Regions from separate parts of the Streptomyces sp. NBC_01190 genome, predicted to be linked through region 3. Evidence: riboswitches for the same ligand, from Rfam matches in the RefSeq annotation. Region 3 holds a riboswitch; each other region holds the start of a gene.
What was found. Region 3 has a riboswitch for thiamine pyrophosphate ahead of OG519_RS25995 (thiamine ABC transporter substrate binding subunit). Riboswitches for the same ligand answer to the same signal wherever they lie in the genome.
Positions count from the first base shown of each region.

Region 1: linked by a shared signal. The riboswitch ahead of thiO (glycine oxidase ThiO) and the one ahead of OG519_RS25995 (thiamine ABC transporter substrate binding subunit) in region 3 are both predicted to bind thiamine pyrophosphate.
Region 2: linked by a shared signal. The riboswitch ahead of thiC (phosphomethylpyrimidine synthase ThiC) and the one ahead of OG519_RS25995 (thiamine ABC transporter substrate binding subunit) in region 3 are both predicted to bind thiamine pyrophosphate.

Region 1 is NZ_CP108580.1:1,865,754-1,875,217, reverse strand. Features, by position in the region: gene pknB (Stk1 family PASTA domain-containing Ser/Thr kinase) at 1-1,783, opposite strand, end outside; gene OG519_RS07980 (thiazole synthase) at 1,912-2,751, opposite strand; gene thiS (sulfur carrier protein ThiS) at 2,755-2,961, opposite strand; gene thiO (glycine oxidase ThiO) at 2,958-4,145, opposite strand; TPP riboswitch at 4,141-4,253, opposite strand; gene OG519_RS07965 (NAD(P)/FAD-dependent oxidoreductase) at 4,383-5,588, shown strand; gene OG519_RS07960 (Rv2175c family DNA-binding protein) at 5,646-6,020, shown strand; gene thiE (thiamine phosphate synthase) at 6,074-6,736, shown strand; gene metF (methylenetetrahydrofolate reductase [NAD(P)H]) at 6,891-7,811, shown strand; gene OG519_RS07945 (hypothetical protein) at 7,835-8,938, shown strand; gene OG519_RS07940 (germacradienol/geosmin synthase) at 9,004-9,464, opposite strand, start outside.
Region 2 is NZ_CP108580.1:3,991,096-4,000,559, forward strand. Features, by position in the region: gene OG519_RS16610 (cytochrome ubiquinol oxidase subunit I) at 1-481, opposite strand, end outside; gene hisC (histidinol-phosphate transaminase) at 701-1,783, opposite strand; gene OG519_RS16620 (LacI family DNA-binding transcriptional regulator) at 2,191-3,297, shown strand; gene OG519_RS16625 (metallophosphoesterase) at 3,447-4,469, shown strand; gene OG519_RS16630 (hypothetical protein) at 4,645-5,511, shown strand; gene OG519_RS16635 (hypothetical protein) at 5,654-6,013, shown strand; gene thiC (phosphomethylpyrimidine synthase ThiC) at 6,083-7,918, opposite strand; TPP riboswitch at 7,911-8,055, opposite strand; gene OG519_RS16645 (YibE/F family protein) at 8,105-9,464, shown strand, end outside.
Region 3 is NZ_CP108580.1:6,151,654-6,161,117, reverse strand. Features, by position in the region: gene OG519_RS26010 (LOG family protein) at 1-689, shown strand, start outside; gene OG519_RS26005 (ABC transporter ATP-binding protein) at 825-1,931, opposite strand; gene OG519_RS26000 (ABC transporter permease) at 2,130-3,737, opposite strand; gene OG519_RS25995 (thiamine ABC transporter substrate binding subunit) at 3,950-5,062, opposite strand; TPP riboswitch at 5,054-5,165, opposite strand; gene rlmN (23S rRNA (adenine(2503)-C(2))-methyltransferase RlmN) at 5,260-6,426, opposite strand; gene OG519_RS25985 (phosphatidate cytidylyltransferase) at 6,503-7,516, opposite strand; gene frr (ribosome recycling factor) at 7,626-8,183, opposite strand; gene pyrH (UMP kinase) at 8,356-9,150, opposite strand; gene tsf (translation elongation factor Ts) at 9,340-9,464, opposite strand, start outside.

The sequences.
Region 1 (9,464 bases), 4.3 Mb from region 3:
TGGAGACCGTCAGCGTCACCGTGTCACCGGCGCCGAGGTCGCCGGTCGGGGAGATCGCGGCGACCGTGTCCTTGTCGGCCTGGTCGGAGAAGACCGGGTCGGGGGCGACCACCACCTTCAGCCCGGCGTCCGTCAGATCCTGCCTGGCGTCGTCCACCGGCTCGCCGACCACGTCCGGCAGATCGACCGGCGCGCCGCGCGAGACGGTGATCGCCACCGGGGTGCCGGGGGCGCGCTCGGCGCCGCCCGCCGGGTCGGTGGAGATCACCTGGCCGCCCGGTACGTCGTCGCTGAACGCCTTCTTGACGATGCCGGGAGCCAGACCCGCGCTCTTGAGTTCCTGCCGCGCGGCGGCCAGCGCGCGGCCCTTGACGCCGGGCACCCGCACCTGCCGCGGGCCCTTGGAGACGGTGAGCGTCACGGTGCCGTTGCCGCGGACGCGCTTGCCCGGAGCCGGGTCGGTGCCGATCACGCTGCCCCGCGGCACGGTCAGCGAGAAGTCCAGCCGCACCTTGGTGTCGAGACCGGCCGACGACAGCTTCCGCTCGGCGTCGGCCCGCGGCAGCGCGAGCACACCGGGCACCCTGGTGAACTGGCCGTCACTGACGTACCAGACGCCCGCGCCGATGCCGAGCAGGGCGAGCAGCACCAGCGCCACGGCGATCGGCCCGCGGCGGCCCGGCCGGGGCCCGCGCCGGCGTTCCGGGGCGCCGGGCGGCGGGGGCGGCGGCATCACGAGCCGGCTGGTCCGGTTGAGCTGGGTGGTGGTGTCGTCACCCCCGCCCGTGCCGAAGTCGGCCCCGGTCCCGTACGGCGGCGTCGCCGTCGGCAGCGGGAGGACCCCGGTCGGGTCCTCCGAGCCGGCCGCGGCCGGGGCGGCGGCGCCGAGCACGGCGCCGGGCCGGTCGGTGGGCGGGCCGTCCAGTTGCCCGGCGGTCAGAGTGCCCCGCACCGCCCGCACCTCGGCCAGCAGCTCCACCGCGTCGGCCGGCCGCGCCAGCGGATCACGCTCGGTGGCCCGGGCCACCAGGCCGTCCAGGGCCGGCGCCAGGCCGGGAAGCGCGGCGGACGGCGCCGGCATCGGCTCGTTGAGGTGCTGGTAGATCACCTGCATCGGGGTGCCGCCGCCACGCGGCTTCCGGCCGGTCAGCGACTCGTAGAGCACCACACCGCACGCGTACACATCGGTGCGCGGGTCCACGGTGCCGAACTCGATCTGCTCGGGAGCCAGATACGAGACGGTGCCGAGCAGCGCGCCCGCGCCCGTGACGCTGGTCTGGGTGTCCACCGTGCGCACCAGGCCGAAGTCGGCGACCTTGACCCGGCCGTCATCGCCTATCAGCACGTTCTCGGGCTTCATGTCCCGGTGGATCAGCCCGGCCCGGTGCGCGGCGCCCAGCGCGGCCAGCACGGGTTCGAGGATGTCCAGAGCGGCCCGCGGTTGCAGCGCGCCGCGCTCGCGCAGCACGTCCCGCAGGGTGCAGCCGGCCACGTACTCCATCGCCAGATAGACGTAGGTGCCGTCCGTGCCCTGGTCGAAGACCCCCACCACGTTCGGATGCGCCAGCCTGGCGACCGCCTTCGCCTCGCGGATGAAGCGCTCCACGAAGCCGGTGTCGGCGGCGAGCCCGGGGTGCATGACCTTCAGCGCGAGCACCCGGTCGAGGCGGGTGTCCACGGCCCGGTAGACCGTGGCCATCCCGCCGACCGCGATGCGGCTCTCGACCCGGTAGCGCCCGTCGAGAACCTGTCCGACAAGAGGGTCATGCACGCTGGTGTCCACGACGCCCGATTCTACGAGCCCGGCCGCCGTGGTCCCCTGGTCCGTCCCCGCACTGTGTCCTCCTCGTGGCGTTCCGGAACCAATCCGTGACGTGCCCGCCGCCGGGCGGCGCGGGCACGGGCGGCGGGTCAGAACGCCGGGCGTTCCGGGTCGAGCGCGGCCGTCCCCGCGGCGGGGGAGGAGGCGAGGGCGTGGTGGCGCGGCGGGATCCGGCCGGCCCGGTGGGCGAGCCGGCCGGCCGCGACCGCGTGGCGCATGGCGCGCGCCATCAGCACCGGGTGCCGGGCGCGGGTGACGGCGGAGGCGAGCATGACGGCGGCGCAGCCGAGCTCCATCGCCTGGGCGGCGTCGGAGGCGGTGCCGGCGCCCGCGTCGAGGATGACCGGCACGCCCGCCCGCTCGGTGATGAGCTGGAAGTTGTGCGGATTGCGGATCCCGAGGCCGGAGCCGATGGGCGAGCCGAGCGGCATGATCGCGGCGCACCCGACATCCTCCAGCTTCCGTGCCAGCACCGGGTCGTCGCTGGTGTACGGCAGCACCGTGAAGCCGTCGTCGACCAAGGTCTCGGCGGCGTCGAGCAGTTCCACCGGATCGGGCAGCAGGGTGCGCTCGTCCGCGATGACTTCCAGCTTCACCCAGTCGGTGCCCAGCGCCTCCCGGGCCAGCCGGGCGGTCAGCACCGCCTCGCCCGCGGTGAAGCAGCCGGCGGTGTTCGGCAGCACCCGGATGCCGTGCCGGGCCAGCACCGACAGCACGGACCCCTTGGTGGCCGGGTCGAGCCGGCGCATCGCCACCGTGGTCAGCTCGGTGCCCGAGGCCAGCAGCGCCTCTTCCAGCACCTCCAGGCTGGGCGCCCCGCCGGTGCCCATGATCAGCCGGGCGGCGAAGACTGCGTCGCCGATCCACAGCGGGTCGTCGCCGCCCGCCGCGGTCCCGGCCGGCCCGGTGATCTCGCTGGTCGCGGTCATCGCTCAGCCCCCCTGCGCGGCGGTGAGGATCTCGACCCGGTCGCCGTCGGCGAGCACGGCGGCCGGCCACCCGGTGCGCGGCACCACCGCCTCGTTGAGCGCGGCGGCCACCCCCTTGTGGGCGGTCGTCAGCGTCGCGACCAGCGCGGCCAGGGTGCACGGCGCGGTCAGCTCCCTGCGTTCGCCGTTGAGCAGCACGGTGATCGTCATACCGACTGCTCCTGCCGTACGAACCGGGCCGCGGTGAAGGGCGCAGCGTAGTCCGGGAGTTCGCCGGAGGTCAGCAGATCGGCGAGCGCGTCGCCGGTGACCGGGGTGAGCAGCACACCGTTGCGGTGGTGCCCGGTGGCGAGCAACAGCCCGTCGAGCGCGGTGGGGCCGAGCAGCGGGGCGTTGTCGGGGGAGCCGGGACGAAGCCCGGCGATCATCTCGGTGAGCGGCAGTTCGGTGATGCCGGGCACCAGCTCATGGGCGTCCCGCAGCAGTTCGTAGACGCCGCCGGCGGTGACCGTGGTGTCCCAGCCGAACTCCTCGCTGGTCGCGCCGAGCACCAGCTCGCCGTTCTCGCGCGGCACCAGATAGACGTGGCTGCCCCGTACCACCGCCCGGACCGTACGGGACAGGAAGGGCCCGTGGCCGGCCGGTACGCGCAGCCGCAGGATCTGGCCCTTGACCGGGCGGACCGGCGGCAGCACCTCGTCGGGCAGGCCAGGGAACCGGCCGCTCTCGCTGCCCGCGGCCAGCACCGTGCGGTCGGCGCCGATCACCCCGCCGTCCGCCAGCAGGGCGCCGGTGACCGTGCCACCGCCGTCACCGGATCGGATGACCCGCACCACCGGCGAGCGGTGGAAGGCCACCCCGGCGAGTTCGGCGGCCCGCAGCAGCGCGGCGGCGAGCCGGCGGGGATCGACCTGGTGGTCGCCGTCCACCCGCAGGCCGCCGCGGACACCCGGCGCGAGCAGCGGTTCCAGCCGGCGGCACTCCCGGCCGCTGAGCCAGTGCGCCGACAGGCCGAGGGTGAGCTGGAAGGCGTGCAGATCGCGGAGCTGGGCGCGGTCGTCGGCGTCCAGGGCGACCGCGAGGGTGCCGCAGGGGCGGAAACCGGTGTCGAGGCCGGTCAGTTCGGTGAGCTCGGCGACGAAGTCCGGGTAGCGGGCCGCCGAGGCGAGGTTGAGGTCGAGCAACGCCTGCTCGCCGTACTGGAGTTCGGTGACGGCCGCGAGCATGCCGGCCGCGACGTGGGTGGCGCCGCCGCCGGGGTCGGGGTCTGCGACCGCGGCCGACAGACCGCGCTGGGCCGCCCGCCAGGCGGTGACCAGGCCGATCAGCCCGCCGCCGATCACCAGGACGTCGTGTCCTCGGGTGCGTCGGGCCCCGTGCACAGGGGTGGACATCGTGAGTGCGTCTCCCTTCGCCGGCATGACCCGGATCAGGTTCTTACGGTCGGCGACCGCCCAGTCGCCCTCTCAGCCCGGTACGCCCGGGCTCCCGCGCTTCTCCCGGCACCTTATCGCCTCGCCCCCGCGGCCCCCGGCGGGCCCGGCGGCCGGGCCCGGCGGCGCACGGCCGGAAACTCCGATCGGCCACGGATCGGCCGTCCCCGGAGGACCGCGGAGGAATACGGTGGGCGGGTGAGCGACGACGTGGTGATCGTGGGGGCCGGGATGGCCGGGGTGCAGACCGCGGTGGAGTTGCGGCGGCAGGGGTGGCGCGGTGCGATCACCCTCCTCGGCGACGAGCCGCACCCGCCCTACGACCGGCCGCCGCTGTCGAAGGCGGTGCTGCTCGGCACCGAAGGCACCGAACCGGTGGACATCCGCTTCGATGTGGACTTCGACGCGCTGGGGGTCGAACTGCGGCTCGGCGTGCGGGCCGGGTCACTGCGGACCGAGGCGAAGGAACTGGTCACCGACGGGGGCCCGGTGCCCTACGACCGGCTGGTCCTGGCGACCGGCGCGCACGCCGTGGCGCTGCCCGGCACCGCGGGCGTGCCGGGGGTCTATCCGCTGCGCACCCTGGACGACGCCTCGGCGCTGCGCCCGGTGCTGGCCGCGGCGGTGCCCGTCGTCGTGGTCGGGGCCGGCTGGATCGGCGCCGAGTTCGCCACCGCGGCCCGCCAGGCCGGCTGCGAGGTGACCGTGGTCGAGGCGGCCGACCGGCCGCTGGCGGGGGTGCTGCCCGCGTCCGTCACCGCCCCCATGCGCGGGTGGTACGCCGAGGCCGGGGTGCGGCTGCGGACCGGCACCGCGGTCGCCGCCGTGGAACCCGGCGCGGTGCTGCTCGCGGACGGCAGCCGGCTTCCGGCCGGGGCCGTGGTGGTGGGGATCGGCGCCCGCCCGGCCGGCGCGTGGCTGGCCGGCTCCGGGGTCCGCCTCGACCCGGCGGGCGCGGTGCTCGCCGACGACCGGCTGCGTACCAGCGCCCCCGACGTCTTCGCGGTGGGCGACTGCGCCTCCTTCCCGTCGGCCCGCTACGGCCGGCGGCTGATGATCCACCACTGGGACAACGCGGTGCAGGGGCCGCGGACCGCCGCGGCCAACCTGCTGGGCGGCGACGAGCCGTACGATCCGGTGCCGTACTTCTGGTCCGAGCAGTTCGGCCGCTTCGTGCAGTACGCGGGCCACCACACGGCGGGCGACACGATGCTGAACCGCGGCGACCCGGCGGACCCGGCCTGGTCGGTGCTGTGGCTGCGGGACGGCGTCCTGGTGGCGCTGCTGGCGGTGGGCAGACCGCGGGACATGGCGCAGGCCCGCAAGCTGATCGCCAGGTCCGCCGCCCTCGACCCGGCCCGCGCGGCGGACCCGGCTCTGCCGCTCAAGGAGACCGCCGGCTGATGCCCCGGTCGGCGTCGTGACGCGGCGGTTGTCGGTGACAGGTGGCACGCTTGGCTCGTGACTGTTTTCTCGTCGGTTGACGCACACATTGACGCTCTTGTCCCCTCCTGGCTCACCCTGCCGGAGGTGGCCGAGCGTCTCGGCCTCGAAGTGACCCGGATCCGGCCGCTGATCAAGGAAGGGCAACTCCTGGCGGTCCGCCGCGGTGAGAACAAGGTGCTGATGGTGCCGGGCGACTTCCTCGGTGAGGGGAAGATCATCAAGGGGCTGTCCGGCACCCTGACCGTCCTCAAGGACGACGGGTTCACGGACGATGAGGCCCTGGAGTGGCTCTTCACGCCCGACCCGACCCTGCCCGGCACCCCCGTCCAGGCGTTGCGGGAGAATCGCGGGACCGAGGTGAAGCGCCGCGCCCAGGCGCTCGCCGTGTAGGCCGCGATCCGCGCCCCGGCCGCCGCCGGCGGCCGGGGCACCCTGGGGGAGCCATGACCCGGCAGACCACCACCGAGCGCCGGCGGCTCGCCGACGCCCGGCTCTACCTGTGCACCGACGCCCGCGTGGAGCGCGGTGACCTCGCCGCCTTCGCGGACGCCGCGCTCGGCGGCGGGGTGGACATCATCCAGCTCCGCCACAAGGGCATCGAGGCCCGGGAGGAACTCGCCGCGCTGGCCGTGCTGGCCGAGGCGTGCCGGCGGCACGGCAAACTGCTCGCCGTCAACGACCGGGCCGACGTGGCGCACGCCGCGGGCGCCGACGTGCTCCACCTGGGGCAGGGCGACCTGCCGGTGCCCGCCGCCCGCGCCCTGCTCGGCGACGAGGTGCTGATCGGCCGCTCCTGCCACGCCGAGGCGGAGGTCCGCGCCGCGGCCGCCGCGCCCAATACGGACTACTTCTGCGCCGGCCCGGTCTGGCCCACCCCCACCAAGCCGGGCCGTACGGCCCCCGGCCTCGACCTGGTGCGCTACGCCGCCGGGATCGGCACCGACCGGCCCTGGTTCGCCATCGGCGGGATCGACCTGGGCAACGTACGGCAGGTGCTGGACGCGGGCGCCCGGCGGATCGTGGTGGTCCGGGCGATCACCGAGGCGGCCGACCCCGGCGCCGCCGCCGCCGAGCTGGCGAAGGCCGTCCGCTCGCACCAGCCGTGAACCGGACGGGCCAGTGGTGAACCGGACGGGCGGCGGGGGCGGCCGCCCAGGACCGGCCGCCGCGATGTCCGCGGAGTGGACGTTATCCGGCCGGAAGACGGCGCATCGCCTCGTGTGGTCACCCACGGTCGCCGCCTGCGGTTAGCCTGCATACATGGCCCTGGGTACTCCCTCCACGCGCACCGACCGAGCCCTCACCATTCGTGAGCTGCTCGCTCGCGGGGAACGCTCGTACTCCTTCGAGTTCGCCGCGCCCCGGACGGAGAAGGGTGAGCGGACGCTGTGGAAAGCGATCCGCCGGATCGAGGCGGTGGGTCCGACCTTCGTCTCGGTCACCTACGGCGCCGGCGGCTCCTCGCGGGACGGCACCGTCCGCGCCACCGACCGGATCGTCTCGGACACCACGCTCACGCCCTGCGCGCACCTGACCGCCGTCAACCACTCGGTCGCCGAGCTGCGCAACATCATCGGCCAGTACGCCGACGCCGGGATCCGCAACATCCTCGCCATCCGCGGCGACCCGCCCGGCGACCCGCTCGCCGACTGGATCCCGCACCCGCAGGGCCTCACCTACGCCGCCGACCTGGTCCGGCTGATCAAGGAGTCGGGGGACTTCTGCGTCGGCGTCGCCGCCTTCACCGAGATGCACCCGCGCTCCACCGACCCGGCGGCCGACACCCGGCACTTCGTCGACAAGTGCCGGGCCGGCGCCGACTTCGCGATCACCCAGATGTTCTTCGACGCCGAGGACTACCTCCGGCTGCGCGACCGGGTGGACGCGGCGGGCTGCGACGTGCCGATCATCCCCGAGGTGATGCCGGTTACCAACGTCCGGCAGATCGAGCGTTTCTCGCAGCTCGGCAACGCGCCCTTCCCGCCTGACCTGGCCGCGCGCATCCTGGCCGTGCGGGACGACCCGGCGGCGGTCCGGGCGATCGGCATCGAGTTCACCACCGAGATGTGCCGGCGTCTGATGGCCGAGGACATTCCCGGGCTCCACTTCATTACTCTTAACCACTCCACCGCATCGCTGGAGATCTACGAGAACCTCGGGCTGCATCAGCGGGCGGCGTGACTCCCAGATGAGGAAGTGGGCACATGGGCTACTCGGTGCTGTATGTCGCGTTCGGCATCGTCGCGCTGTGGCTGCTCGGTGAGGTGCTGCTCCAGTACAAGGCGCGGCTGCGGTGGCGGCTGCTCGCCTTCACCGGGTTCATGGGAGTGGTCGGCGGCGTCGCGCTGCGCCAGGTGGTGGTGATCGTCCTCGGGGCGCTCGCCTTCGGCGCCGGGCAGAGCCTGGTCACCCTCTCCTACAAGCGCGGCTTCTCCACCGGCTGGGCGGTCGGCGGCCGGCCCGGCTCCAGCCGCCGCCGCAGGGGGCACGGCGCCGCCGGCCCGGAGCCGGTGCTCGAAGTCGGCCCGGTCGAACCGGAGTCGGCCGCCGCCGGGGCAACCGGTATCCCTGGCAGCTCCGGCGCCGCCGGCGCCGCCACGGCCCGCGAGCGGGACGCCGAAGTGCTGGCCGCCCAGCGGGCGATCGCCGACGAGAGCGAGACATCGGTCTTCCAGCCGGTGCCGATGCACGACGACAGCGGCGAATACCCGCTCTACGACGGCCAGTCCTCGTACACCCCCGATCCGTACACCAGCGGTGGCTACGAGGGCTACGGCGCCCAGGGCTACCCGAGTTGGAACGGCGAGCCCCACCCGGCCGCGGCCGGCTACGACCAGCAGCAGTCGGGCTGGGGCTCAGGACAGGCCTACGTGGGGCAGGGCTACGGCTACGAGCAGGGCCAGGGCGGCTACCAGGACCAGCAGCAGCCCGCCGCGGCCTCCTACGACGGCTACGGCAACGGCTACGGCGGCTACGACACGTACGGCCCGCAGGCCGGCGGGACCGGTGACTGGACTCCGCAGCCGCACCCCCAGCACACCGAACCCGCCCACCAGGGCGGCCCTTCGGGCCCTTCGCAGCAGGGCGACGGCTACGGCTACGGGGCCTACGACAGCTACGACCCGCAGGCGCAGCCGTACATCCCCCAGCAGCAGAACCAGTCCCCCTACGAGCAACACGCCCAGCAGCCCCAGCACGACCAGCACAGCCAGCACGACCAGCAACCCCAGCACGACCAGCACGCCCAACCCCAGTACACGGCCGAACCGTCGGAGTACGCGGACCCGTACGACCCCTACCGGTACTGACCGGCCGCGCCGCCGGGCCGTCGGCGCCTCACCGGCTCAGCCGGGGCGCGGCCACCGCCGGCGCCTCACCGCCGGGCCGCCAGCAGCGACGGCAGCCGGGCCGCGGCGGTGCCGAGGCCGCTCGGGGTGAGCCCGCGCGCCGAGCCGGAACCGCCGGGCGCGAGCGCCGCCACCTGCGGGAAGTCCCGCAGCAGCGTCGCCTCCTTGTACCGGTCGCAGCCCTCGTGCCAGGTGAGGATCCCGGCCAGCCAGTCCCGCAACTCCTGGGCGTAACCGGCCAGTACCGTACGCGCCGCCGCGTCCAGGTCGAACTCCTCGAAGAGGGCGGGCAGTTGAGCCTCGGTGATGTGCTGGAACTCCCGCATCCTGGCGGCCATCAGATCGCCGACCACCCCCATAGCCTCCTGCGGCCCGCAGTCCAGGAAGTTCTGCACCACCAGCACCGCGTTGTGGATCTCGCCCTCGAACTCGATCTCCTTCTGGTATGAGTACACGTCGTTGATCAGACAGGCGAAGTCGGCGGCGG
Region 2 (9,464 bases), 2.2 Mb from region 3:
AGCCGACCGGGTGCTGCATCCAGGAGTTGGCGGCGAGGATGAAGTACGCGGACAGGATGGTCCCGATCGAGACCATCCAGATACAGGCGGCGTGGATCCGCTTGGGCAGCTTGTCCCAGCCGAAGATCCACAGACCGACGAAGGTCGATTCGAAGAAGAAGGCGATCAGCGCCTCGAAAGCGAGCGGAGCGCCGAAGATGTCGCCGACGAAGCGCGAGTAGTCCGACCAGTTCATGCCGAACTGGAACTCCTGGACGATACCCGTCACCACGCCCATGGCTATGTTGATCAGGAAGAGCTTGCCCCAGAACTTGGTGGCTCTGAGGTAGGTGTCCTTGCCGGTGCGCACCCAGGCGGTCTCCAGGCCCGCGGTGAGCGCGGACAGCGAGATCGTCAGCGGTATGAAGAGGAAGTGGTAGACGGTGGTCACACCGAACTGCCACCTGGCGACGTCCAGTGTGCCCAGGGCGAGCTGTTGCACGACACGTCTCCTTTACGACGTTTCGACCCCCGCTTGTGAACGTGAACTCATTCACAAGCAGTATCACGCACAGCAGTTCGCCCCCTGCCACCGGGGGGTGGTCAGAGGGCGAAAGCGCAGCTCACAAGGGGTGCGGTGGGGGTCGAGGGCGCTCAGCGGCGGACGGCGGGCGGGGGGACCTCGGCCCTGGCGCCGGCCCGGTCCCGATCCCTGTCCCGGTCAGAGCTCCTTGCGGAACTCCTCCGCCGCCCGCAGCAGCAGATCGTTCGCCTCGGGCTCGGCCACGGTGATCCGCGCCCCGTCACCCGCGAAGGGCCGGACGGAGGCACCGGCCCGCTCGCAGGCCGCCGCGAAGTCCAGCGTCCGGTCCCCCAGCCGCAGCCAGACGAAGTTCGCCTGCGTCTCGGGCACCGTCCAGCCCTGCCCGGTCAGCGCCCGCACCACCCGGGCGCGCTCGGTGACCAGACTCGCCACCCGCTCCAGCAGGGCCGGCTCGGCCCGCAGGCTGGCCACCGCCGCGTCCTGCGCGACCTGGCTCACCCCGAAGGGCACCGCCGTCTTGCGCAGCGCCGCCGCCACCGGCTCGTGCGCGACCGCGAAACCGACCCGCAGACCGGCCAGCCCGTACGCCTTGGAGAAGGTGCGCAGCACGGCCACGTTGGGACGGTCCCGGTAGAGGTCGATGCCGTCCGGAACATCCGGGTCGGTGTTGAACTCCCGGTACGCCTCGTCCAGTACGACCAGCGTGTCAGCCGGCACCCGGTCGAGGAAACGCTCGAGCGCCGCCCGGCGGACCACCGTGCCGGTCGGGTTGTTGGGGTTGCAGACGAAGATCAGCCGGGTCCGCTCGGTGATCGCGTCCGCCATCGCGTCCAGGTCGTGCGCCTCATCGGCGTCCAGCGGCACCCGCACCGAACGGGCGCCGCTGATCTGCGTCACGATGGGATACGCCTCGAAGGACCGCCAGGCGTACATCACTTCATCGCCGGGCCCGGAGGTCACCTGGAGCAGTTGCTGGGCCACACCCACCGAGCCGGTACCGGTCGCGACATGACCGGCCGGCACGTCGAAGCGCTTGGCCAGTTCGGCGGTGAGCTCGGAACAGCCGTGGTCCGGGTAGCGGTTGAAGGTGGCCGCGGCCGCGGCGACCGCCTCCAGAACACCGGGCAGCGGGGGATACGGGTTCTCGTTCGAGGAGAGCTTGAAAGCCGGCACATCGTCCCCCGCCACCGGGGGTCGCCCGGGCAGGTAGGTAGGGATGCCGTCCAGTTCCAGACGCAGCTTCGGTGTGGTCATGGCCACACCCTACGAGCGGCGGGAGCCGCTGGGGAGTGTGCGTGCGCCACCTGCGTGGGCGGGAAATCCGCGCCGGAGGCGCCGCCGGGCGCGCAGCCTGATCTGCGGCCGGACCTCGGCCTGATCGGCGGCCGGACCTCGGCCGGAGAGCGGCGCGGCCACCCGGGCTTCCGGTGTGCACGGGTGGCGTGCGCGGTGGCGCGCGTCCCCCGTAGGAGTGAGTTGCCGGAAGCCCCCACTAGTGACCAATGGCCGGGTGATCGCCGTGCGCGGGACCGTATTGTCCGGGAGATGTGCCTGCCAACCGCATATTCCACCTTGCATACCGGTTTCGATCTTGCAGAAACCGTTCTTCTGAGGGGTCACGCTGCCGGAGGCTGGATGGACCAGCACCCCCCTACTATCGGCACGCCATGACTGGAGCAGGGAAACATCAGGCGAGCCGGCCCGTCGGACGCCGGCTGGAGCGGGCGGGGATCAGGGACGTCGCCGCTGCCGCCGGAGTCTCGATCACGACGGTCTCCGACGCGCTCAACGGCAAGGGCCGACTGCCCGATGCCACCCGTCGCCATGTCCGCGAGGTCGCGGACCGGCTCGGATACCGGCCGTCCGCCGCGGCGCGCACACTGCGCACCGGCAAGTCGGGGCTGATCGGCCTCACCGTGACGACATACGGCGAAGAACCGTTCACCTTCACCGAATTCGCGTACTTCGCGGAGATGGCCAGGGCCGCCACCTCGGCCGCGCTCGCCCGCGGCTACGCGCTGGTCATCCTGCCCGCGTCCTCCCGGCACGACGTGTGGGGGAATGTGGCACTGGACGGCACCGTGGTGATCGACCCCTCCGACCAGGACCCGGTGGTCTCCGAACTCGTCCGGCAGGGCGTGCCGGTGGTCAGCGACGGCCGCCCGGCCGGCAGCCTGCCGGTGCACGCCTGGGTCGACAACGACCACGAGGAGGCCGTGCTCGGCATCCTCGACCACCTCGCCGCGGCCGGCGCCCGCCGGATCGGGCTGCTCACCGGCACCAGCACCGACACCTACACCCGGCTGTCCACCACCGCGTATCTGGAATGGTGCGAACGCGTCGGCCAGGAACCCGTCTACGAGGCGTATCCCGCCCACGATCCCTGCGCGGGGGGCGTGGCCGCGGACCGCTTACTCGCCCGTCCGGACCGGCCGGACGCCGTGTACGGCCTCTTCGACCCCAACGGCACCGATCTGCTCGCCGCCGCCCGCCGCTACGGGTTGCGGGTCCCCGACGACCTGCTGCTGGTCTGTTGCAGCGAGAGCGGCGGGTACGCCGGCACCGACCCCCCGATCACCACCCTTTCGCTGCAACCGCGCCGCATCGGCACGGCCGTGGTCCAGTTGCTGATCGACGCCATCGAGGGCATCGGACCCGCCCACCCCGTGCAGCAGGTGATGCCCACCGAACTCATCGTCCGGGCCTCGTCGCAGCGACGCGCCCACCGCACCACCGTCAGCCCGCCGCGGGCGCCCGCCCGCCGCGACGGCTGAACCGAACCGACGGACGGATTGCCCGACGGCACACGGGGACTAAGGGATGGTTTGTCTGAACCTTCTGAAAACCTGGTGCCTGGGTATGTCACAACGCGCCACCGTCATTCCTATGATGGGCGGATGGCGGCGCGATCGTGGAGGGGTCGATGACTCAGGGGGCAGGTCAGGGGTACGACCCCGGATCCCGGTACGAACCCGGCTACGATGCCGCGCCCGGCGGACACCCGCCGCAGGCAGCGGGCTTCGATCCGACGCGGCCGGACGAGCCGCTGCCGCCGGAATACACGCCGACCGAGCGTGACTTGCCGGTGATCAGCGTCGCGGCTGAGAACGGCGACCGCCCGGGACCGCTCTACGTGGTCGGTGATGTGCACGGCTATCTCACCGAGTTGCTGGACGCGCTGTACGAGACCGGTCTGGTCGACAAGGAGGGCCACTGGTCGGCGGGCAGCGCCCGACTGTGGTTCCTCGGCGACTTCACCGATCGCGGCCCCGACGGCATCGGCGTCATCGAGCTCGTCATGCAGCTCTCCGCGGAGGCCGCCGCCGCCGGCGGCTACTGCCGGGCGCTGATGGGCAATCACGAGCTGCTGCTCCTCGGCGCCCACCGGTTCGGCGACACGCCGGTCAATTCCGTCGGCGGCACCGCCTCCTTCCTGGCCGCCTGGCGGCTCAACGGCGGTCAGCCCTCCGACATGGAGCGGCTGGAGGACCGGCACCTGACCTGGATCTCCCGGCTGGACGCCGCCCACCTCACCGACGACCACCTGCTGCTGCACTCGGACACCACCGCGTATCTGGACTACGGCAGCAGCATCGAGGAGATGAACGACGCCATCACCGGGGTGCTGCAACGGGGCGACGCGGACGAATGCTGGGACCTGTTCCGCAAGTTCACCAAGCGCTTCGCCTTCCGAGGCGACGAGGGACCGGACGCCGCCCGCGAACTCCTCGGCGCCTTCGGGGGCAGCCAGGTGGTGCACGGCCACAGCCCGATCCCGTATCTGCTCGGCCAGGTCGGCGGCGAGTACGTGGCGGCCGACGGTGCCGAGCAGAACCACACCGTACGGGGGCCGATGATCTACGCGGACAATCTGGCCGTCGCGATGGACGGCGGCGTGACCATGGACGGACGGCTGCTCGTGGCCCAACTCCCCCTGGTGGGCTAGGAACGGCAACCTGCGCCGCGCCACATTTCCTGGTTCCACCCTGCCACGGCCCCCCGCACCGCCCTACCATCGGCTGTATCCGTAGGCCCACCGCTCTCCGGCCATCCGGTCAGCCGAGCCGGTTCCACGTGGAACACCGGCCGCGCGCGGAGAGTCGGAGCATCGGGGGACGCACATGACCAGCGCTCCACACCTACTCAACGAGGACCGCCCGGATTTCGAGCACGCCCTCGACGACGCCTTGCGTACCGTCCTGGACGACGCCATGGACGGCGGTTCCGGGCCGGCTCCCGGCGCGGCCGCGCGGGCCGACCCGCCGCTGAACGCCGAGCAGTTGCGTACCCTGGCGCTGGCCTCCGTCGACGCGATCAACCAGGCCGCGGCGAAGGAGTACGAGGCGTACTGCGCGATCCGTATCGAGTCGCGGGAGGCCGCTCAGGACGCGGCGCGCAACCGGGCCAACCGGCACTTCGGCTACGCGGCCATGGGTGTCGCGGACCGGGCGGGATCAGGCGCGGGGCTCGCGCCCGTGCTGGCGGTCCTCACCCCGCTGCTCGCCGGCGCGGCGGCGGTCATCTTCCTGATCATCGGTTACGCCCTGGCGGCCGTCTCCCCCGAGCCCGCCATCGCCGGGCCGCTGCGTACCGCGGGCTGGTTCTTCGCCGTGATCACCGCGGCGGCGGTCGTGCTCGGGGTGGTAGGACTGCTGCTCACCGCGGTGCGCGACGGGTCGGGCGCGATCCACGACGCACCCGACTCCTTGCCGCCCGAGGTCGGCCGGGCGCGGCTGCACTGGCGCGAGACCCTGCTCAGCTCGGGGATGCTGCCGTTCCTGGACGAGGTCCTGGACGAGGCTCTCACCCGGCGGGCGGCCCCCGGTCCGGACGTCCCGGTGCCGCCGGCCGCCTCGCGGATACCCCGCCTCGGTTACTCCCGGCCGACCTTCTCCTCGCCCCACGACCCCCGGCCGACCGCGCCGCGCTTCAGCTCGCCCGACTACAGCAGCCCCGACTGGGGCGGCCCGGAGCACGCGCCGGAGTAGCCCGGACGGCCCCGCCCGGTCGCCCGGGGCGCCGCGCCTTGTTTGACTGCTTCCGCAGGGTCAGACATGGTCGGAGCGTGCCGGGACCGAGCAGGGAAGCGGGCCCGGGCGCGCTCGGAACGCGGCCAGAACGGGAGAGCCGATGCGCGTCCGACGTCCGCTGATAGCGCTGTGCACCACCGTCCCGCTCGTCCTCGCCGCCGCGGGCTGCTCCGACTTCTCGGGCGGCCTGATCATGGGCACCGACAGCCGCGGCCGCACCCAGACCTTCTCCGCCCCGGTACAGAACAGGTGCTACCGCTTCGCCGCGGGCGGCATCACCGCGGTCACCAACAGCACCGGCGCCGACATCATCCTGCACAAGAACGCCGACTGCACCGACCCCGGCAAGCAGCGCGGTGCCTATGTCGGCGCCACCCTCAGGGCCACCGCGGGCCCCACCCAGACGCCTTGGCGCAGCTTCGCCACCACGGGATGGCCGCCGCCGGTGCCGGTCAACTGAGTGCGCGGGGCCGCAGCGGACAGCCCGGGAAGGGCGCCCGGCGCGGCCCCGCCCCGCACCGACCGGGCGTCAGTCGGCCAGCGGCTCGGCCAGCGGCAGATAGACGCGGTTGCCCGCGGCGGCGAACTCCTTGGACTTCGCCGCCATACCGGCCGCGATGTCGGTCGCGGTGGCCTCCCGGTCCGGTGAGCCGCCGGCGGCGACGGCGCCGACCGCGCCGCCGTCGACGGTGATGCCGTCGCCCGCGTGGTCGCGGCGGATGTCGTGCGAGATCTTCATACTGCAGAACTTGGGGCCGCACATGGAGCAGAAGTGGGCGGTCTTGGCGGGTTCCGCCGGGAGCGTCTCGTCGTGGAAGGCGCGCGCGGTGTCCGGGTCGAGCGCCAGGTTGAACTGGTCCTCCCAGCGGAATTCGAAGCGTGCGTCGGAGAGCGCGTCGTCCCAGGACTGCGCGCCCGGGTGGCCCTTGGCGAGGTCGGCGGCGTGGGCGGCGATCTTGTAGGTGATCACCCCGGTCTTGACGTCGTCGCGGTCGGGCAGGCCCAGGTGCTCCTTGGGCGTGACGTAGCAGAGCATCGCGGTGCCCCACCAGGCGATCATCGCGGCCCCGATGCCCGAGGTGATGTGGTCGTAGGCGGGTGCGATGTCGGTGGTGAGGGGGCCGAGGGTGTAGAACGGCGCCTCCTCGCAGATCTCCTGCTGGAGGTCGATGTTCTCCTTGATCTTGTGCATGGGCACGTGGCCCGGGCCCTCGATCATGGTCTGCACCTGGTGCCGTTTGGCGATGGTGTTCAGCTCGCCCAGGGTGCGCAGCTCGGCGAACTGCGCCTCGTCGTTGGCGTCCGCGATGGATCCCGGCCGCAGGCCGTCGCCGAGGGAGTAGGTGACGTCGTAGGCGGCGAGGATGTCGCAGAGTTCCTCGAAGTTCTCGTAGAGGAAGTTCTCCTTGTGGTGGGCCAGGCACCACGCCGCCATGATCGAGCCGCCGCGCGAGACGATGCCGGTCTTGCGGCGCGCGGTCAGCGGTACGTAGCGCAGCAGCACACCGGCGTGCACGGTCATGTAGTCGACGCCCTGCTCGGCCTGCTCGATGACCGTGTCCTTGTAGACCTCCCAGCTCAGCTCCTCGGCGCGGCCGTCCACCTTCTCCAGCGCCTGGTAGAGGGGGACGGTGCCGATGGGCACGGGGGAGTTGCGCAGCACCCACTCCCGGGTGGTGTGGATGTTCCGCCCGGTGGAGAGGTCCATGACGGTGTCGGCTCCCCAGCGGGTGGCCCAGGTCATCTTCTCCACCTCCTCCTCGATGGAGGAGGTCACCGCCGAGTTGCCGATGTTGGCGTTGACCTTCACCAGGAACCGCTTGCCGATGATCATCGGCTCGATCTCCGGGTGGTTGACGTTCGCCGGCAGCACGGCGCGGCCCGCCGCGATCTCCTCGCGGACGACCTCCGCCGGGACGCCCTCCCGCAGGGCCACGTACGCCATCTCCGGGGTGATCTCGCCCTGCCGGGCGTAGCGGAGCTGGGTCACCGGCTCGCCGGAGCGGCCGCGGCGGGGGAGCCGCGGGCGGCCGGGGAAGACCGCGTCGAGGTTGCGCAGACCGCTGTGCCGGGCGCTCGGTTTGACGCCGTCGTCCTCCGGGCGGACCGGCCGGCCGGGATATTCCTCGGTGTCGCCGCGGGCGGCGATCCACCGGTCCCGGACCGGGGCGAGCCCCCGCCGGACATCGGTCCGCACCGACGGGTCGGTGTACGGGCCCGACGTGTCGTACAGCGTCACGTCGCTCCCGTTGGTGAGATGCACCTGCCGGACCGGGACCAGAAGGTCCGGCCGTGATCCGGTCGGATCCGTGAGATACGACTTGTGCCAGCCGATTTCACGCGTGCGGGCATCCTGCATGGTCAAAGGACCCACTCCCTACGCCGGCATTACCCGGTAACAGGTTCGGCGGTCGGCGCAGCAGTCGCGTCGCGGCCGTGTCAGCCGCTCCGACGGGTCAGCGCCCTCTCAGCCCGGTGCTCCGAGCTCCCGCGTTGCAAAGGTGACCCCACCGTAACGGTTGGCTGCCGACACGCACCAGGGTGGTTTGCGATGATCGGGGCTGTGGACTCCCGCCAGGCGCAGCCGGACGGCCACGGCGCGGGGCCCGACCCGGACCGTGGCCGGCGCTCCGTGCCGGAAACGGGACAGGTGCCCGGTCAGGGTGACGGTCATGGCCATGGGCGTGGCCACGGCCACGCGCATGGCCATGGACATGGACACGGTCCGGTGCCGCCGGCCTCGCGCCATCTCCGCAAGGTCATCGCCGCGATCCTGGTGCCGTTCGCCGCTGCGGTGCTCGCCGGGCTGATCCTGCTGTGGCCGGGCGGCGCGCCGGGCCACGCCCGTACCGGCGTCGGTTTCGACCAGCAGACGCGCGGCGGCACGGTGGCCCGGCTCGTGAACGTCTCGTGCAAGGCGGCCGGGGCGGCGCCGTCGGGTCCCGGCTCCTTCGGCGGAGGATCGGACGGCTCGTCGGGTGATGCGTCGAGTGGTCCGTCAAGGGCCGGCGCGGCGAGCGGTGCCAAGGATGACGCCTGCCAGAAGGCGACCATCGAGGTCACGGCGGGGCCCGACAAAGGGACCACCTTCACCGAGGTCGTCCAGCCCGACCAGACACGCCGCTACACCAAGGGTGAGGGCGTGGTCCTCGCGTACGCCCCCTACGCCCCGCCAGGACTGCGCTACTCGGTCACCGACGTGGACCGGGGCCTGCCGATCGCGCTGCTCGCCGGGATCTTCGCCCTCGCGGTCGTCCTCGTCGGCCGCCTGCGCGGCCTGACCGCCCTGATCGCGCTGGTCATCTCCTTCGCGGTCCTGACGCTCTTCGTCCTCCCGGCGATCCTGCACGGCGACAACCCGCTGCTGGTCGCGGTCGTGGGCGGCAGCGCGATGATGCTGATCGCGCTCTACCTCTGCCACGGACTCAATGCCCGCACCTCGGTGGCGGTCCTCGGCACGCTCTGCTCGCTGTTCCTGATCGGTGTGCTGGGCTCGGTCTTCATCTCGTGGGCCCGTCTGACAGGCAACACCTCGGACGAGACCGGTGTGATCCACAGCCTCTACCCGGGCATCCAGATCAAGGGCGTACTGCTCGCCGGGGTGATCATCGGTTCGCTCGGGGTGCTGGACGATGTCACGGTCACCCAGACCGCCGCCGTGTGGGAACTGCGGGCCGCCGACCCGGGCGCCAACTGGCGCGAGCTCTACCGGGCCGGGATGCGCATCGGCCGGGACCACATCGCCTCGGTGGTGAACACCCTGGTGATGGCGTACGCCGGGGCCGCGCTTCCGCTGCTGCTGCTCTTCTCCATCGCGCGCAGCGGGGTCTTGCGGGTCGCCGACAGCGAACTCGTCGCGGAGGAGATCGTCCGTACCCTGGTCGGCAGTATCGGTCTGGTGGCGTCCGTAC
Region 3 (9,464 bases):
ACGCCCTCGACGAACACCTGCGCGGCAAGCGTGTGGTGGGTGTGATGGGCGGTCACGCCATGGAGCGCGGCACCGACGCCTACGCGGGCGCCGCCCGTCTCGGCCGCGAACTGGTCCGCGAGGGTCTCACGGTGGCGACCGGCGGCGGCCCGGGCGCGATGGAGGCCGCCAACTTCGGCGCGTACGCGGCCCCGTACGACGATCTGATGCTCGGCAAGGCGCTCGCGGTGCTGGCCGCATCCCCCTCCTTCCGCCCGTCGGTGGGCGCCTGGGCATCGGCCGCGCTGGCCGTACGCGATCGGTGGCCGGACGGCGGCCCCTCGTACGGGCTGCCGACGTGGTTCTACGGTCATGAGCCGCCGAACGCCTTCGCCGGGCACATCGCGAAGTTCTTCGCCAACGCCACCCGGGAGGACGGCCTGCTCTCCCGCTGCACGGCGGGCGTCGTCTTCCTGCCCGGCGCGGCCGGCACCGTCCAGGAGGTCTTCGACGCGGCGACCCCGAACTACTACGCGTCGCGGGGCGAGCCGGCCCCGATGGTGCTGGTCGACCAGGAGCACTGGACGAGCCGGCTGCCGGTCTGGCCGCTGCTGCGGAGCCTCGCGGCGGACCGGTCGATGGCGCGGCGGATCGCCCTGGTCGACAGCGTGGCCGAGGTACCGGCCGCGCTGGCCGAACTCAGCGCCTGAGTCCCGGGCCAACACCCCGCGCTCCGGACTGAAGGTCGGGGGCCGGGGTCTCCGGCGCCCCCGTGCGCCCCGGAGACCCCGGTGTCCCGGCCCCTTGGGCGTCAGCCGGCCCGGACGGGCCGGCTGACACGGGGCCTACGGAAGTGCGGACTGCCCGGGGGCGCGAAACTCATCGGCCGGCCGGTCACCCGGCGGTGCCCCGAGGACGACGATGTCCTCGGCCGCGAAGGTGACGCCGACCCGCGCGCCCTCGTCGGGGGCGTCGCGCAGCGCGCATTCGGCCTCCAGCGTCGGGCCGCGTTCGGGTCGCAGCAGGACGGCGACATGGCCGCCGCGGAAGGTGCGGGCGAGGACTTCGCACACCGGGCCGTCGCCGGTGGGCCCGAGCCGCACCCCGGTGGGCCGGATCAGCAGCCGGCAGGGGCCGGCCGGGGTGCCGCCGGGGACGGGCAGCCTGCCCCACACGGAGTTCGCGCCGACCGCAGCGTCCTGGCCCCCACCGTCACCCGCGCTGTCGACCACGGCGTCCACGATGTTGTCGAAGCCGAGGAAGCGGGCCACGAACTCCGAGGCGGGCCGCTGCCAGACCTCGAGCGGCGTACCGGACTGGGCGATGCGGCCGTCCCGCATCACCACGACCCGGTCGGCGAGCGCGAAGGCCTCGCCCTGGTCGTGGGTGACGGCCAGCACGGTGGTGCCCAACCGGCCGAAGAGCCGGCGCAGTTCCACCACGAGCCGTTCGCGGAGCGAGCGGTCGAGCTGGCCCAGCGGCTCGTCGAGCATCAGCAGCCGCGGCTCGGGGGCGAGCGCCCGGGCGAGGGCGACGCGTTGCTGCTCGCCGCCGGAGAGCGTCGCGACCGCGCGGCGGCCGGCGCCCGGCAGCCCCACCAGGTCCAGGAGTTGGGCCACCAGCAGGTCGCGCGGCCCGCGGGCCATCTTGTGCATCCGCGGTCCGAAGGCGACGTTGCCCGCCACGTCGCGCTGCGGGAAGAGCTGGTGGTCCTGGAACATCAGGCCGAGCCCGCGCCGGTGCGCGGGCACCGCCTTCTGGTCGGCGCCGTCGAGCAGGATCCGGCCGCCGTCGAGCGGCTGGAGTCCGGCGACCGCCCGCAGCAGCGTGGACTTGCCGCTGCCGCTGGGGCCGAGCACACAGACGATCTCGTGCGCGGCCACCTGGAGGTCCACCGAGTCGAGGGCGGCGCGCGACCCGAACCGTACGGTCACGGCGTCCAGTTCGAGCAGCGGGTGCGCTCCGGGGCCTGGCTGGTCGGGCCGGTCGGGCCCGGGATCGGGATCGGGCCGGTCAAGCGGCTGAGACGGCATCCAGTGCCCCTTTCGGCGTCTTCCGCGCCGGTCTGACGGCAGGCCGGGCCTCCGCGGCGCGTCGGCCGGCGGCCTGGGACATCGCCGTCCGCGCGGCGGTCGGTTGAGGTCTCGGCACTAGAACTCCCCCGCGGTGTCGGTGGTCCTGAGGTTCTCCAGGATCAGCAGCGAGGCGGCGCACACCAGCATCAAGATGGTGCTCAGCGCCATCGCCTGGCCGTAGTTGGCGGCGCCGGCCCGGCCGAGCAGCCGGGACACGGCGACCGGGAGGGTCGGGCTGTCGGGGCGGGCGATGAAGACCGTCGCCCCGAACTCGCCGAGCGACACCGCGAAGGCGAACCCGGCGGCGATGCCCAGCGCCCGCCCCACAAAGGGCAGTTCGACCTCCCGCCAGACCCGCGGCGGCGACGCGCCCAGTACCGCCGCCGCCTCCCGCAGCCGGTGGTCGACCGCGCGCAGCACCGGCAGCATCACCCGTATCACGAAGGGCACCCCGACCAGGGCCTGGGCGAGCGGCACCAGCAGCCACGAGTCGCGCAGATCGAGCGGCGCCTTGTCGAGGGTGATCAGGAAGCCGAAGCCGACGGTGACCGCCGAGGTGCCGAGCGGCAGCATCAGCAGCGCGTCGAAGCCGCGGACCAGCCGCCCGGCCCGGCGGACCAGGGCCGCCGCGGCGAGCCCGCCGACGAGCAGCGCGATGACGGTGGCGACGGCGGCGTACCGCAGCGAGTTCCCCACCGTCTGCAGCGGCGGCACGAGGAAGGTACCCCCGTCGGCCGAGGTCAGGGCGCGGTAGTAGCCGAACCCGTAGCCGCCGGGGACGTCCAGCGAGCGGGCGACGAGGACACCGAGCGGCAGCAGGATCAGCACGCCGATCGTCGCCAGCACGGCGGCCAGCAGCACGCGTTCACCGCCGCGCGGGCGGTGCGCGGTGCCGCCGGCGTCCACCAGCCGCAGGGTCGCCTCGCGGCGCCGTACGGTCCCGGCGTGCACGGCGAGGATCGCGGCCACCGCGGCGAGCTGGAGCAGCGTCAGCACGGCGGCGGTCGGCAGGTCGAGAAGCTCCGCGGTCTGCCGGTAGATCTCGACTTCGAGCGTGGAGTACGTGGGTCCGCCGAGGATCTGGATCACGCCGAACGAGGTGAAGGTGAAGAGGAACACCATCAGCGCGGCGGCGGCCACCGAAGGTCCCAGCGCGGGCAGCGTCACCCGCCGCCAGGCCGCGAGCCGGCCGGCGCCGAGCATCCGGGCGGCTTCCTCCTGCCGCGGGTCGAGCTGCGCCCACAGGCCGCCGACGGTGCGCACCACCACCGCGTAGTTGAAGAAGACATGCGCGACGAGGATCGCCCACACACTGGTGTCGAGCCGCAGGCCCAGCAGGTCGTCGGTGAAGCCGCCGCGGCCGAGCAGCGCGAGGAAGGCGGCGCCGGCCACCACGGTGGGCAGCACGAACGGCACGGTGACGACCGCGCGCAGCAGCTTCCGGCCCGGGAAGTCCAGCCGCGCGAAGACGTAGGCGCCGGGCAGCGCGAGGGCCAGGGTCAGCGCGGTGGAGGCGGCGGCCTGCCAGCAGGTGAACCACAGCACGTGCCGGATCGCCGCGTCACCGAGCACGTCCTTGACCGGGCTCAGCCGCCAGTGGCCGCCCTGGTGCAGGCCGCGGCCGACGATCGAGGCGACCGGGTAGGCGAAGAAGACGGCGAAGAAGGCGAACGGCGGGGTCATCAGGCCGAGCCGGATCAGGGTGGCGCGGCGGGGGCGGTGCGGGCGGCGGGCGGGGTGGGCGCCGTCCGGGCGGTCCGGGCCGTCATGGCGGGGCCGCTCGGGTGTTCCGGTCCCCGGGGTCCCCGGGGTCGCCAGGTCCGCCGCCGGGCCGCCGACCGGGTCCGTGACCGTGTCCGGGGCCGCCGCGCCGGCCGCCCCGTCGGCCCCCCCGGTCAGAGGACGATCGAGGTCCATGCCTTCACCCAGTCGTCCCGCTTGGCCGCGATCGTGTCGGGCGCCAGGGTCGTGGGGTGGTCGATCTTCGCGCCGTACTTGGTGAACACCTCGGGCTCGGCGGCGCCCTCGCGCACCGGGTCCACGTACATCTCGAGCGGCATGTCCTGCTGGAACGTCTTGCCGATCATGAAGTCGATCAGCGCCTTGCCGCCCGCGGTGTTCTTGGCGCCGTGCAGCAGTCCGGCGAACTCGATCTGCCGGAAGCAGGTACCGGTGGACACCCCGACCGGGGACTGCGCGGGCTCCGGGCTGACGCCGACCACCTCGGCGGGCGGGCTGGAGGCGTAGGAGACGACCAGCGGCCGGTCGCCCTTGGCCTTCTTGCCGGCCCCCGAGCCGGAGAAGCTCTCGTTGTACGCCTGCTCCCAACTGTCGACGACCTGCACGCCGTTCTTCTTGAGCTGCTTCCAGTACGCCGGCCAGCCCCCGTCGCCGTAGGTGGCCACGCTGCCGAGCAGGAACGCCAGGCCCGGGGACGAGGTGCTGACGTTCTCGGTGACCAGCAGGTTCTTGTACGCGGGCTTCACCAGGTCGGCGAAGGTCTGCGGCGGGGCGAGCTTGTGCCCGGTGAAGTAGGCCCGGTCGTAGTTGACGCAGACGTCGCCGGAGTCGATCGGGGTCACCCGGTGCCGGGTCGCGTCCAGTTGGACGTCGGAGGCCACCTGGTCGAGATCCTTGGCGGTGTACGGGTCGAAGAGGCCGTTGTCCAGGGCGCGGGAGAGCAGGGTGTTGTCAACCCCGAAGAAGACGTCGCCGCGCGGGTGGTCCTTGGTGAGGATCGCCTGGTTGACGGCGGCGCCCGCGTCGCCGCCGCGCAGCACCTTGACGGTGTAGCCCGTCTCCTTGGTGAACTCCGCGAGCACCTGCTTGGAGGCGGCGAAGGAGTCGTGGCTGACCAGGGTGACGGTGGTGGACTTCTTGCCCTCGCCGGCCGCGGAGTCGCCGGCGCCCGAGCCGGACCCGGAGCCGCCGCCGCAGGCGGCGAGGACGGTGGCACCCGCGGTGGCGAGGACGAGCGCGCCGATGGCACGCCGACGAACGGTCTTCATCTGCTGACTCCCTACGCCGGTATGACCCGGATCAGGTTGGAGGGTCTGCGGCTTCGGGGGCCGCACTCTCAGCGCCGTCTCAGGCGCTCCCCTGTCGGAATGTTCATTTGTCCGACCGCACGCTATCAGCCGGGTGGAACCCGCAGGTCAGCGGGTGGTGTCGGGCCGCGGCGGCGGATGGCGGCGGATCCGGCGGGTCAGCGCTCGCTCGCGGCGAGCTGGCCGCAGGCGCCGTCGATCTCCTGGCCCCGGGTGTCCCGTACGGTCACCGGCACACCGTGCGCCTCCAGGGCGGCGACGAACGCCCGCTCATCCTCGGGACGGGAGGCCGTCCACTTGGAGCCGGGCGTCGGGTTGAGCGGGATCAGATTGACGTGCACCCGGTGGTTCTTGAGCAGCCTGCCCAGCCGGTCGGCCCGCCAGGCCTGGTCGTTGATGTCGCGGATCAGCGCGTACTCGATCGAGATCCGGCGGCCGGAGACCTCGGCGTAGTGCCAGGCCGCGTCGAGCACCTCGCGGACCTTCCAGCGGGTGTTGACCGGGACGAGGGTGTCGCGCAGCTCGTCGTCGGGGGCGTGCAGCGAGACCGCGAGGCGGCACTTGAAGCCCTCGTCGGCGAACCGGTACATCGCCGGGACCAGGCCGACCGTGGAGACGGTGATGCCGCGCTGCGACAGGCCCAGGCCGTCGGGCTCCGGATCGGTGAGGCGGCGGATGGCGCCGACCACCCGCTTGTAGTTGGCGAGCGGTTCGCCCATGCCCATGAAGACGATGTTCGACAGCCGGGTGGGTCCGCACTTGTCGGCCTGGCCGCCATTTCCGGCCTGGCCGCCCGGTTGCAGGCCGCCGGACGGCATCTCCATCTCGCCGTCCCGCAGCGTGCGCATGCCGGCCACGATCTGGTGCACGATCTCGGCGGTCGACAGGTTGCGGTCGAGGCCGGCCTGTCCGGTGGCGCAGAAGGGGCAGTTCATCCCGCAGCCGGCCTGGGAGGAGATGCACATGGTGACCCGGTCCGGATACCGCATCAGCACCGACTCGACCAGCGTCCCGTCGAAGAGCCGCCACAGTGTCTTACGGGTGTCCCCGTCGTCGCACGAGGCGTGCCGGACCACGGTCATCAGCTCCGGCAGCAGGTCCTCGGCCAGCTTCCCCCGCGACGCGGCCGGTATGTCCGTCCACGCGGCCGGGTCGTCGGCATATCGCGCGAAGTAGTGCTGCGAAAGCTGCTTCGCCCGGAACGGCTTCTCCCCGAGCGCGGCCACCGCCTCCTTCCGCTCCGCGGGCGAAAGGTCGGCAAGGTGCCGCGGCGGCTTCTTGGCTCCGCGCGGCACGGCAAAGGTGAGTTCTCCGGGCACAGGCATGATGCCTCCCAGTGTCGCAGACCCGCGGCGGTGTCCCGGTCGGCGGCTTCGGCGCCTTCCCCGGACGGGCGGGCGGTCAGCCCTGGCCGACGAAGATGACCAGGAGGAGCCAGACCACGGGGGCCGTCGGCAGCATGGAGTCCAGGCGGTCCATGATGCCGCCGTGGCCGGGCAGCAGGGTGCCCATGTCCTTGATGCCGAGGTCGCGCTTGATCATGGATTCGCCGAGGTCGCCGAGGGTGGCGCTGATGGCGGCGGCGAGGCCGAGGATGACGCCCTGCCACCAGTGGCCGTCGTCGACGAGGAACCGCAGGAGCAGGGCGCCGGCGATCATGGCGAAGGCGATCGCGCCGATCAGGCCCTCGCGGGTCTTGCCGGGGCTGATGCGGGGCGCGAGTTTGTGGCTGCCGAAGCGCCAGCCGACCGCGTACGCACCGGTGTCCGAGACCACGGTGAGGATGAGGAAGGCGAGAACCCGCCGGGGGCCGTCGTCCGCGGCCAGCATCATCACCACGAAGGTGGCGAGGAAGGGGACGTAGAAGACGGTGAAGACGCCCGCGGTGACGTCCCGCAGATAGTCCTCGGGCGGCCGCGCCATCCGCCAGACCAGGACGGCGAGCGCGGTGAGCGCCGTGGCGACCCAGGCGCCGTCCGCGCCGCTGACGTAACCGGCGATCACCATCGCCACCCCGCCGGCCGCGATCGGGATCAGCGGCGCGTGGATGTCCTTGCGTTCGGCGAGCCGGGAGGTCAGCTCCCACACGCCGATCACGACGGCGACCACCACCACGCCGACGAAGATCGCCTTGACGATGAAGAGCGAGGCGATGATGACCACGCCGAGTCCGACACCGACCCCTATCGCCGCCCGCAGGTTGCGGCCCGCTGACTTCTTGGCGGGGGCGGGCTGCGGCTGCTCCGAGGGCGGCGGGGGTGACGGCATGGAAGGAGTCTTCCTCCTGACGCCGGTCCCCGCCGGGGAACCCGCCGGATACGGAGTGCCCACCGCCTGGCCGGCGCGTGGCGAAGCGCCCCAGGAAGAGTCGTTCACGGAGCTTCGCCTCGCGTCGTCGTCGTTGCCGATATCCATCGCCTATCGGTGGCTACCGGCAGTTGTCGGTGGTGGTCGCTGGGGGACGGTGGGTGTCACTGGGGGTCGCTGGCAGGCCCTGTGCCATGGCCCGGAGGGGTCGGATCGGTCAGACCTCGAGCAGCTCCGCTTCCTTGTGCTTGAGCAGCTCGTCCACCTGCGCCACGTACTTCGCGGTGGTGTCGTCCAGTTCCTTCTCCGCGCGGCGCACCTCGTCCTCGCCGGACTCGCCGTCCTTGACGAGCTTGTCGAGGGTCTCCTTGGCCTTGCGGCGGATGCTGCGGATGGAGATCTTGGCGTCCTCGCCCTTGGTCTTGGCGACCTTGATGTATTCCCGGCGGCGCTCCTCGGTGAGCTGCGGGAAAACCACCCGGATGATGCGGCCGTCATTGCTCGGGTTGACGCCGAGGTCGGACTTGCGGATCGCCTCCTCGATATTGCGCAGGCTGCTGCTGTCGAAGGGGGTGATCACCGCCATCCGCGGCTCGGGCACCGAGAAGGAGGCGAGCTGGTTGATCGGGGTGATGGCGCCGTAGTACTCGGCCACGATCTTGTTGAACATCGCCGGGTGCGCACGGCCCGTCCGGATCGCCGCGAAGTCGTCCTTGGCGACGATGACGGCCTTCTCCATCTTCTCCTCGGCTTCGAGGAGGGTCTCTTCAATCACCATGTGCTCCTGGTTCTCAGAAGGCAGAGCCATCGAGTCGGGGTCCCTGCGCGCGTCTTCCCTGCACGGTGTCCGACCGGCAGCGTGTTGTCCATCCCCGGTCCGGGCAAGCCGTCGGCAGGTCCGGTGTCGGGTCCGGTGTCATGTCACGTATCAGAGCTCCGGGCCGCCATCACGCCCGAGTGCCTTGGTCATTGACCAGCGTGCCGATCTTCTCACCCTTGACGGCCCGCGCGATGTTGCCCTCGGCGAGCAGCTCGAAGAACAGGATCGGCAGCTTGTTGTCCTGGCAGAGGGTGATGGCGGTGAGGTCGGCGACCCGCAGGTCGCGGGAGATGACCTCGCCGTACTCCAGCGCGTCGAACTTGACCGCGTCGGGGTTGAGCTTGGGGTCGGAGTCGTAGACACCGTCCACGCCGTTCTTGCCCATGAGCATGGCCGCGGCCTCGATCTCCAGGGCCCGCTGGGCGGCGGTGGTGTCGGTGGAGAAGTAGGGCATGCCCATACCGGCGCCGAAGATCACCACCCGGCCCTTCTCCAGGTGCCGGACGGCGCGCAGCGGGATGTACGGCTCGGCGACCTGGCCCATGGTGATGGCGGTCTGCACCCGGGTCTCGATGCCCTCCTTCTCCAGGAAGTCCTGGAGGGCCAGGCAGTTCATCACCGTGCCGAGCATGCCCATGTAGTCGGAACGGGCCCGGTCCATGCCGCGCTGCTGGAGTTCGGCACCGCGGAAGAAGTTGCCGCCGCCCACCACGAGGGCGATCTCGTAGCCGTCCCTGACGACCGCGGCGATCTCCCTGGCGATGGTGTGCACGACGTCGGGATCGACGCCGAGGCCCCCTCCTCCGGCGAACGCCTCGCCGGACAGCTTCAGCAGAAAGCGGCGGTGCGCGGCACCACTACGGGCGCCGGCCCCGGTGTCGTGGGGCTGGTCGGCTCGGGCCTTGTCGGCGGCATCGTCCATTGCGGATCTCCTCGTGCACGTACAAAGGAGGCCATTGCCGGGGGTCCTTATGGGGTCCCTGAACGGCAATGGCCTCCTCGTCACATCTGCGGCCGGCCGGCGGGCGGCCGACCGCGTACGACCCTAGCGGGGCCGTCGGACATTCGTCGGCCAGACGCCCCCGGGCGGGGGGTCTGCCGCCGCTGCGGTTCAGACGCCGACGCGGAACCGGGCGAAGCGCTTGAGCGTGACACCGGCCTCGTCGAGCACCTTCTGGACGGTCTTCTTGGCGTCCTTGGCGAAGGACTGCTCCAGGACGACGTTCTCCTTGAAGA